Regions from separate parts of the Streptomyces sp. NPDC001709 genome, predicted to be linked through region 3. Evidence: riboswitches for the same ligand, from Rfam matches in the RefSeq annotation. Region 3 holds a riboswitch; each other region holds the start of a gene.

Region 1 (3,248 bases), on a different contig from region 3:
CGACCTCGTCGCGCAGGGCGAGGGCGACCTGCCGGGCGGTCTCGGCGAGCGGCTGGTCGTCGCGGACGAACGACCAGGCGAGCATGGTGACGGGGCCGGTGAGCATGCCCTTGACGGGGCGGTCGGTGAGCGACTGGGCATAGGTCGTCCAGCGCACGGTCATCGGCGCGGGCCGGGAGACGTCACCGGCGAGGATCGGCGGGCGGACGTAACGGGTGCCGTACGACTGGACCCAGCCGTGCCGGGTCGCCAGGTAGCCGGTGAGCCGTTCCGCGAAGTACTGGACCATGTCGTCGCGTTCGGGCTCTCCGTGCACGAGGACGTCCAGTCCGGCCTTCTCCTGGAAGGAGATCACCTCCTCGATCTCGGCCTGGATACGCGCCTCGTAGCCGTCGGCGTCGATCCGCCCGGCGCGCAAGTCCGCGCGGGCGGTCCGCAGTTCGGCGGTCTGCGGGAACGAACCGATGGTGGTCGTCGGCAGCAACGGCAGTTCGAGACGGGCGCGTTGGGCCGCGGCCCGCTCGGCGTACGGCTGCGAGCGGCGGGCGGCGGACTCGGTGACGGCGGCCGCCCGGGCGCGTACGGCCGTGTCGTGGGTGAGGGGGGAGTGGGCGCGGGAGGCCAGGTCGGCCCGGTTCGCGGCCAGTTCCGCGGCGATCGTGTCGAGGCCGTGGGTGAGGCCCTTGGCGAGGGTGACGATCTCGGTGGTCTTCTGACGGGCGAAGGCGAGCCAGCGCAGGATCTGCGGCTCGACGTCCCGTTCCATGGCTGAGTCGAGGGGCACGTGCAGGAGGGAGCAGGACGCCGAGACGTCGACCCGGTCGGCGAGACCCAGCAGGGTGCCCAGGGTGGCGAGGGACTGCCGCAGGTCATTGACCCAGATGTTGCGGCCGTTGACGACTCCGGCGACCAGCCGCTTGCCGGGCAGTCCGCCGACCGCGGCCAGGGCTTCCAGGTTGGCGGCGGCCCGCTCGGTGAAGTCCAGGGCCAGACCCTCCACCGGAGCCTTGGCCAAGATGGGCAGGGCCTCACCGAGCCGGTCGAAGTAGGAGGCCACCAGCAGCTTGGGCCGGTCGGCGAGGGCACCGAGCACCCGGTAGGCGCGGGCGGCCGCGTTCAGCTCGCCCGGGGTACGGTCCTGGGCGAGGGCGGGCTCGTCGAGCTGGACCCACTCGGACCCGGCCGCCCTCAGATCGGCCAGGATCTCGCCGTACACCGGCAGCAGCCGGTCCAGCAGGGCGAGCGGGTCGAAGTCGCCGGCCGCGCCGGGTGCGGGCTTGGCCAGCAGCAGATAGGTGACGGGACCGACGAGGACCGGGCGGGCGGCCAGGCCCAGGGCGAGGGCCTCCCGCAGCTCGGCGACCTGCCTGGCGGGGTCGGCCGCGAACACCGTGTCCGGTCCCAACTCGGGCACCAGATAGTGGTAGTTGGTGTCGAACCACTTGGTCATCTCCAGCGGTGCGACGTCCTGGGTGCCGCGCGCCATGGCGAAGTACCCGGCGAGCGGATCCGCGGCGACCGCTTCCCGGTGGCGTGCGGGGATCGCGCCGAGCATGACGGTGGTGTCGAGTACGTGGTCGTAGTACGAGAAGTCGCCGGTCGGCACCTCGTCGATGCCGGCGTCCGCCAACTGCTGCCAGCTGCCCCGCCGCAGCTCGGCGGCGGTGGCCGTCAGCGCGTCGGCGGTGACGCGGCCCTTCCAGTAGCCCTCGATCGCCTTCTTCAGCTCCCGGTTCCGACCCTGGCGGGGGTAGCCGTACACGGTGGCCCGTGCTGCCACGGCTGCGGACGTGCTGGTCACGGAGATCTCCTTCGCGAGATGAATCCCTGAGATCCCGGGGACGGGACGAGAACGCGAAGGGGCGACAGCCCGGACGGCAGCGGCCCACGGCCGTCCGTTCGGTGCATACGACGCCGACCCGCCCTCGAGGTCACCGGGATGTCCGCGCACGAGTCGTCCCGCGCGCGGGCAGTTGGCAGGTCTTCGGACTCGCGGGCACGCCCATGCCTTTTGCCAAGGCGAGGACACCTACTGGCCGTCGCTTCCCAGGCCCGCTACGGGCCCAGTGCGTATGACGGCGGTCGTTCCCGCTCACCGCTGCGGGGCAGTCCCGGATTCCCACCGGGTTCCCTCTTACGACGCTCCCGCCTGGCTGACGGGGCGAACCAGCTGCAGGGGCCAGCCTAAGGGGCCGCCAGGGACGAGGTGGATCACGTTCACCAATTCGGATGGTGAGGTGGGACACGCGGCCGAAGTGCGTCGTCCCGCGAGGCTCGGGAACGCGGCCTCAAGTCGTCGTCGGCGTCTGGCGCGGCCGGCGCGGCTCGTCGCCGGCTGGGATTGAAGCCGGTCGGGTGATTGACGGGCCGGTCCCGGCTCGGGTGCGGCCCCTCGCGGGCTCGGCCGGAGAGACTGCCGCCATCCCGATGGAGGTGGCGAACATATGCTCAGCGACAGCACGGCGACGATCCTTGCCGAGAGGCCGAGCGTGGCGGCGGTCGTCGCCGGCGCTCCGCGCGTGGCGCAGATCGCGGCGCGGAGCAGCGACGAGACGGAGACCGCCCGGCGCCTTGCGCCCGAGGTGGTCGAGGCGGTGCGGGAGGCCGGATTCGCCCGGCACTTCGTGCCCGCGGCCTTCGGCGGTACCGAAGGCCGTTTCGTGGACATGACCTCGGCGGTGACCCTGGTGGGCGAGGGCTGCGCCTCGGCGGCCTGGGCCGCCTCGCTGTCGGCGTACGCGGCCCGGTACGGCGCCTACCTGCCCGTGGAGGGGCAGGCGGTGCTCTGGGGCGATGGGCCGGACGCCCTGATGGCGGGCGCGCTCATGCCGGCCGGGAAGGCGGAGCCCGTCTCCGGTGGCTGGCGGCTGAGCGGCGAGTGGAAGTACATCAGCGGGGTGCGTTTCGCCGACTGGGTCTTCGCCTGCTCCGCCGTACCCGGCACAGTGGGCCCCGACGGGCGGGGCGAGGTGCGGTTCTTCGCGGTGCCGCAGGCGGACATCACCGTGAAGGACACCTGGTTCACGCTCGGCATGCGCGGGACCGGCAGCGACACGATGGTCCTGGACGACGTGTTCGTGCCAGGGCATCTGACCCTGTCGAGGTTCGACATCAACGCGGGGCGGGCGACGGCCTCCGAGGCCCGCTGCCACACGGTGGCGGTGAACGAGGTGAACGCGCTGCCGCTCGCCGTGCCCGTCGTGGGCGCCGCACGGGGTGCGGTGCGGGCCGCTGCCGAGCAGAGCATC
Region 2 (3,248 bases), on a different contig from region 3:
ATCGCGCCGAGGCCCACCGGACGCCACTTGGCGTTCGACCGGCCCGCCTGCTCGGTCGGGTAGAAGTTGATGTCCACGACACGGTCGAGGAAGGTGACGGCGGTGCGGACGGTCTCGTCCAGCCGCGCCCAGTCGATGTCCCCGGTCGCTGTGTCGACAAAAGCACCGAGGTTCACGGACCCCAGGTTGCAGACCGCCGTCTCCCCGTCGTCCGTGACCTCCAGGATCTCCGTGCAGAGGTTGGAGGAGTGGACCACGTGGCCCGGCAGGGCCGTCTGGTTGGCGGTGCGGTTGGCCGCGTCCTTGAAGGTCATCCAGCCGTTGCCGGTCTGCGCGAGGGTGCGCATCATCCGGCCGTACAGCTCACGGGCCGGGATCGTCTTCTTCGCCAGGCCCGCCTGCTCGGCCTTGCGGTAGGCGGCGTCGAACTCCTCGCCCCACAGGTCCACCAGCTCCGGCACGTCCGCCGGGGAGAACAGCGACCACTGCGCGTCGGCGTTGACCCGGCGCATGAACTCGTCCGGGATCCAGTGCGCGAGGTTCAGGTTGTGCGTACGGCGGGCGTCCTCACCGGTGTTGTCCCGCAGCTCCAGGAACTCCTCGATGTCGGAGTGCCAGGTCTCCAGGTAGACGGCCGCGGCGCCCTTGCGCCGGCCGCCCTGGTTCACGGCGGCCACCGAGGCGTCCAGCGTCTTCAGGAACGGCACGATGCCGTTGGAGTGCCCGTTGGTGCCGCGGATCAGCGAACCGCGGCTGCGGATCCGGGAGTACGACAGACCGATGCCGCCGGCGTGCTTGGAGAGGCGGGCGACCTGGTGGTAGCGGTCGTAGATGGAGTCCAGCTCGTCCAGCGGGGAGTCGAGGAGGTAGCAGGACGACATCTGCGGGTGCCGCGTGCCGGAGTTGAAGAGCGTGGGGGAGGACGGGAGGTAGTCGAGGCGGCTCATGAGCCCGTAGAGCGCGGCGACTTCGTCCACGGAACGAGTGGTGTCGTCCTCGGCGAGGCCGCTCGCGACCCGCAGCATGAAGTGCTGGGGCGTCTCGATGACCTTGCGGGTGATCGGGTGCCGCAGCAGGTAGCGGCTGTGCAGGGTGCGCAGGCCGAAGTAGCCGAAGCGGTCGTCGGCCCGGCGGTCGACCAGCGCGTCGAGCCGTTCGGCGTGCAGCCGTACGAAGTCGGCGGTGCGGTCCGCGATGAGCCCTTCGCGGTGCCCCACGGCCACGGACCCGGTGAAGGACGTCACGCCCTGCGAGGCGGCCTCGGCGCGGATGGAGAGGGTCAGCAGCCGGGCGGCCAGCCGGGAGTAGGCGGGGTCCTCGGAGATGAGCCCGGCGGCGGCCTCCGTGGCCAGCTCGCGCAACTCCGCCTCGTCAGCGTGCGCCGACCGGCCGCGCAGCGCGGCGGCGGCGACCCGGCCGGGGTCGGCGTCGGGGAGGTCGGCGGTCAGCTCGGTCAGGGTCCGCAGCAGCACGGTACCGGGACCGTCGGTCTCCAGGCCGCTGGCTGAAGCCGGATCTGCTGGCGCGATGGTCACGTGGGGCTCTCCCTCGCTCGGCACGGGGGCCTTGCGGAGGGCAGGGGGCAGTCACGAGCGCGCACGGCGTCGCGTCCACCGGCCCACTCCACGAGGCCCGGACGTCTGAAGGCCACCCGGACCGGACGGCCGGGTGCGCTGACGGCAGGTCCTCGGACTGAACAGGCGTGCGGATGCGGATGCACGCAAGTACACCGTTGCGGGACAGTTCCGGATTCGCACCGGATTCCCCTGCGGCGACAGCGAGGACGAGCATACATCTTGTGCCGGGCTGTCGTGTCACCCCCAGATGTTGTGTCGGATCGGCTTCAGAGGGTCAACTCCCGAGTTGCAGGGCCCGGCTGGAGTGTTTCCATGGAAGTAGGTGCCCGCGGGTCCTCCGTACCGAGAGTCGGTCTCGGAAGGAGAACGCACCATGACGAGGATCGTCCGTCACCCGCCGGGCAAGGTGCGGCCGCGCAGTGCGCCGATGGCGACGCTGGAGGCGAGACATGCGTGGCGCCGGATCAGGCGGTTCTTCCTGGGCTACTGGCACCATCTGTCCATCACGCTGGAGGCCCGCCGCGATACCACCCGCCCCAAGAAGTGGCGCAGGTGGTTCTCGTACACCAACGTGATCCGGGTCATCTGGCTGATCCTCCTGATCGCACTCCTCGCCTGGGCCGTGGAAGGCCTCTGGATCCTGTTCACCCATCACACGACCCTCTTCGAGCAGTGGCGGAAGAGGTCGAGCACCGGGTTCGACTCAGTCCTGCGCTTCGTCGGTCCGCTCCTCGCCGCTTCGGTGGCCGCCGCCGTCTTCCTGTTCTTCTGGTACAGCTGGAGCAAGCGGCGCTACGTCGCCAAGGCGCGCAAGCATCCCCGCAAGCTGGTGCTCACCGCCGGGCCCGACATGGCCGAGGTCGTGGGCCGCGAGGAGGTCGCCCGGGTCATCGCCCAGCGGCTGCGGCAGCGCGAGACCCGCAGGCCTTATCTACTCGTCGGCGGTGTCGGCACGGGCAAGACGGCCGTCCTGGTGCGGCTCACCGAACTGCTGGCCCGGCAGCACGCCGTTCCCGTGCCGATCCGGCTGCGGGACGCCACCGGTGCGGATCTGAACTTCGAGCGCATGGCCAGGCAACGGTTCGCCGAGGAAGCGCCCCACGGCATTCTGGCGCGCACCAAGAACGACCGGGTCTGGCAGCAACTGCTCGCCGACGACAAGGTGATCGTCATCGCCGACGGCCTGGAAGAAGCGATCCTCGACGAGCGCCTCCAGGAGGACCGGGACAACATCATCCGCAGGGCCATCGAGCGCGCCCACGAGGAGAAGCTGCCCCTCGTCATCGCCTCCCGTCCGCACAGTCCGCTGGAGAGCACCCCCGCCGCGATCGTGGAGCTGGAGCCGCTGAGCGAGGAGGCGGCGCTGCACTTCGTCGAGGCGCGGGTACCGGATACGGACGAGCGCCGCGTGGACTGGATCGTGGAGACCGCGGAGGTCACCGAATCGCCCATCTACCTGCAGATCGCCCGCGAACTGCACCACCACGGCGACCTCGAACGCATTCGTCCGCGCAACGACAAGGACCGGCTGGACACCCGCAGCTGGGACCGCAGCACGCTGCGGCTGTGGCTCCTGGAGACCTGGGACCTCGCGTTGAGGGATGGTCGACTGCGCGAGGACGTCGAACTGAGCCCCCAGGAACGGAAGGACACCGTCGAGGTGGTCTCCGC
Region 3 (3,248 bases):
GCGACTCGACCTCGTCCTCGATGTGCTCGCCGAGGATCTGGAAGCCGCCGCAGATGCCGAGGACCGGGCGGCCTTCGGCGGCCCGCCGCACGAGGGCGTCCGCCAGTCCGCGCTCGCGCAGCCACCGCAGCGCGCGCACCGTGCCCCGGGTGCCCGGAATCACCACGAGGTCCGCGTCCGCCAGCTCCTCGGGGCGGTCCACGAACCGCACCACGACGCCCGGTTCGGCGGCGAGCGCGTCCACGTCCGTGAAGTTGGACATCAGCGGGATCGCACACACCGCGACCCGCAGTACGTCCTCGCCGACGGGCGGGGTCACGGCGGACTCGCGCACGGTGCCGCGCAGCGACACCCGCAGTCCGTCCTCCTCGTCGATGCCGAGCCCGTGCCGGAAGGGCAGCACGCCGTACGTGTGCCGCCCGGTGAGGCCGTGCAGCATGTCGAGACCCGGCTCCAGCAGGCTGACATCACCCCGGAACTTGTTCACCAGGAATCCGGCGACCAGCTCCTGGTCCTCCGGCGAGAGCAGGGCGACGGTCCCGAAGAAGGAGGCGAAGACACCGCCGCGGTCGATGTCGCCGACGACGAGCACGGGCAGCCGCGCGTTCCGCGCGATCCCCATGTTCACGATGTCCGTCCGCCGCAGATTGATCTCCGCCGGTGAACCGGCACCCTCACAGATCACCGCGTCATACGTGCCCCGCAACTCGGCCAGGCAGTCCAGCACCGTGCCGAGGAGCTTCTGCTGCCGTCCGCCGTGATACCCGCGCGCGCTCAGCTCGCCCACCGGCCTGCCCAGCAGCACCACCTGGCTGCTCTGTTCGCCGCCCGGCTTGAGCAGCACCGGGTTCATCAGCGCGGTCGGCTCGATCCGGCACGCCTGGGCCTGCATGGCCTGCGCCCGCCCGATCTCCGCGCCCTCCCGGGTCACGAAGGAGTTGAGCGACATGTTCTGCGCCTTGAACGGCGCGACCTTCACGCCCTGCCGCACCAGCCACCGGCAGATCCCGGCCGTCACGACGCTCTTGCCGGCGTCGGAGGTGGTACCGGCGACGAGGAGACCCCCGCTCACTTGCCACGTCCCTTCACGAGTCGGCGCGCGGCGAGACTGACGCCGAGCGCGAGCAGGCCGACGCGGCGGGAGAGCCGTACGGCCCGGTCGATGTCGGTGACCCGGACGGCGCGTCCGGCCCGCCCGTTGAGCACGGGGCGGTGCTCGACCCGGCCGCCGTAGGACAGCGTGCCGCCCAGCCGCACCCCCAGCGCCCCCGCGAACGAGGCCTCCACGGGCCCGGCGTTGGGGCTGGGGTGCTTGCGGGCGTCGGCCTTCCAGGCGCGCAGGGCGCCCCGGGCATCGGGTCCGGCCGCGGCGGCGAGTACGGCGGTGAGCCGCGCCCCCGGCCAGCCGGCCACGTCGTCGAGCCGGGCGGAGGCCCAGCCGTAGCGGCGGTAGCGGGGGGACTTGTGACCCACCATCGCGTCCAGGGTGTTGACGGCCCGGAACCCGAGCAGCCCCGGCACCCCCGCCACGGCCCCCCACACCAGCGCGCCCACGACCGCGTCGGAGGTGTTCTCGGCGACCGACTCGACCACGGCCCGGGCGATCCCGTCGGCGTCCAGCGCCTGCGGGTCCCGGCCGCACAGGTGCGGCAGCCGCTCCCGGGCCGCCTCGACGTCCCCGCGCTCCAGGGCGCTGCCGATGGTGCGGGCCTCGCGGGCGAGCGAGGTACCGCCGACGACCGCCCAGGTGGCGGCGGCGGTCAGCGCGACGGAGGCGGCGGGGGAGGGGCGTACGGCGCGTGCGGCCAGCGAGCCGAGTGCGACGGCGCCACCGGCGCACACGACGGTGTGCAGGGCGCCCCAGCCGCGGTGGTCGCGCCACAACGCGCGGTCCACGGCAGCGGCCGCACGCCCGAACGCGGCGACCGGATGCCCGCGGCGCGGATCGCCGAGGAGCAGGTCACCGAGAAGGCCGGCGGCGGCGCCGTACGCGTAGGTGCGATCGGCCCCCATCGGCTCAGCCGGCCGTGGGTACAGGAGCGGGCCTGACGGGGGTCCTTCGGCAGCCGAGCATGGCGATCTGTGTCCTCACTCAGGGTGTCCGCGCCCTGGTTCGACGAGATTCGGCGGTGAGAGTTCCTGGCTCCCGGGGGTTCTTCCCCGGTGACAGTGGCGGGACCGCGCCGGATTCGCACCGGCTTCCTCTCCTGCCGCCGTACATGGCCTGGGCAGTCCACCACGCGCCCGGAACGGCCGTCAACTTGCCGTTGACCTGCACGGGGAGAGTGTGCCGATCCCCACATCGCGGGGCGTGGGCCGACGAAAAAGGCCCCCCTCAGGACGCGAGGGGGGCCGAAGCGCCCCGAAGGGGCGCGGGGAACTGCGCGACCAGCCACGACGGCGCGGCAGCCGATCGACGGCACTTCGCGGTGGTTCCAGCGAAGCGCTCTGTCAGGGCTTGGCGACGATCAGGTAGATGCCGTACGCCACCGCGGCCGCGCAGGCGGCGAAGCAGACGTAGGCGCCGGTCACGGCGAGCGTGGCGGAGCCGCCCTGGGCCGCGGCCTTCTCGCGCCGGGCCAGACCGTTGATGCCGAGGGTGAACAGGGCCACCAGGCCCACCGTGAAGGCGAGGCTGACGCCGAAGACGGAGCCGAGGGCCGACCAGTCGATCTTCATGGGGTTGCTTCCTTGGTTACCGGTGTGGCCGGGGTCAGACGGTGGCGGCCGGCGGGACGGCCTCGGGCGCGGGCTCGGTGGCGGCCGGGGAGGGGATCATGGCCGTCAGGTCCTCGCTGATCGTGCCCGCCGGGGGCGGGGTCACCGCGGCGATGGCGGTGGTCACCACGCCGGCCGGCTCCTCGGACTCGGTGACGACGTTGGTGTGGTCGACGACCTCGCGGCGGGAGATCTTCCAGATCGCGGCGCTCGCGGCGACGAGGAAGACGGCCACGACGGCGGTGCCCCAGTCACCGAGGTCCGTGACGGACTCGGCACCCGCGCCGACCAGCGCGGCGGCCGGGAGCGTGAGCACCCAGGCGACGACCATCCGGGTCGCGGTGGACCAGCGGACCACCCCGCCCTTGCGGCCGAGGCCGGCGCCCATCACCGAGCCGGAGACGACGTGCGTGGTGGAGAGGGAGAAGCCCAGGTGGGAGGAGGCCAGGATGGCGGTCGCGGCGCTGGTCTGGGCGGCGAAGCCCTGGCGCGGCTCCAGGTCGGTCAGGCCCTTGCCCATGGTGCGGATG

Evidence for each region. A riboswitch is a leader RNA that binds a small molecule or an ion and turns the genes downstream of it on or off. The one in region 3 is predicted to bind cobalamin.
Region 1: it holds a riboswitch for cobalamin, as region 3 does, so the genes downstream of both, metE (5-methyltetrahydropteroyltriglutamate--homocysteine S-methyltransferase) here and ACWC0C_RS24540 (cobalamin biosynthesis protein) in region 3, are expected to answer to the same signal.
Region 2: it holds a riboswitch for cobalamin, as region 3 does, so the genes downstream of both, ACWC0C_RS11930 (ribonucleoside-diphosphate reductase subunit alpha) here and ACWC0C_RS24540 (cobalamin biosynthesis protein) in region 3, are expected to answer to the same signal.

What each region holds. Positions count from the first base shown of each region.
Region 1 covers NZ_JBSFGB010000020.1:169,156-172,403, reverse strand. Annotated here, with positions in the region: gene metE (5-methyltetrahydropteroyltriglutamate--homocysteine S-methyltransferase) at 1-1,801, opposite strand, end outside; cobalamin riboswitch at 1,971-2,173, opposite strand; gene ACWC0C_RS27820 (acyl-CoA dehydrogenase family protein) at 2,445-3,248, shown strand, end outside.
Region 2 covers NZ_JBSFGB010000006.1:243,841-247,088, forward strand. Annotated here, with positions in the region: gene ACWC0C_RS11930 (ribonucleoside-diphosphate reductase subunit alpha) at 1-1,535, opposite strand, end outside; cobalamin riboswitch at 1,662-1,795, opposite strand; gene ACWC0C_RS11935 (ATP-binding protein) at 1,951-3,248, shown strand, end outside.
Region 3 covers NZ_JBSFGB010000017.1:61,829-65,076, reverse strand. Annotated here, with positions in the region: gene ACWC0C_RS24545 (cobyric acid synthase) at 1-1,072, opposite strand, end outside; gene ACWC0C_RS24540 (cobalamin biosynthesis protein) at 1,069-2,013, opposite strand; cobalamin riboswitch at 2,112-2,253, opposite strand; gene ACWC0C_RS24535 (hypothetical protein) at 2,452-2,679, opposite strand; gene ACWC0C_RS24530 (anion permease) at 2,714-3,248, opposite strand, start outside.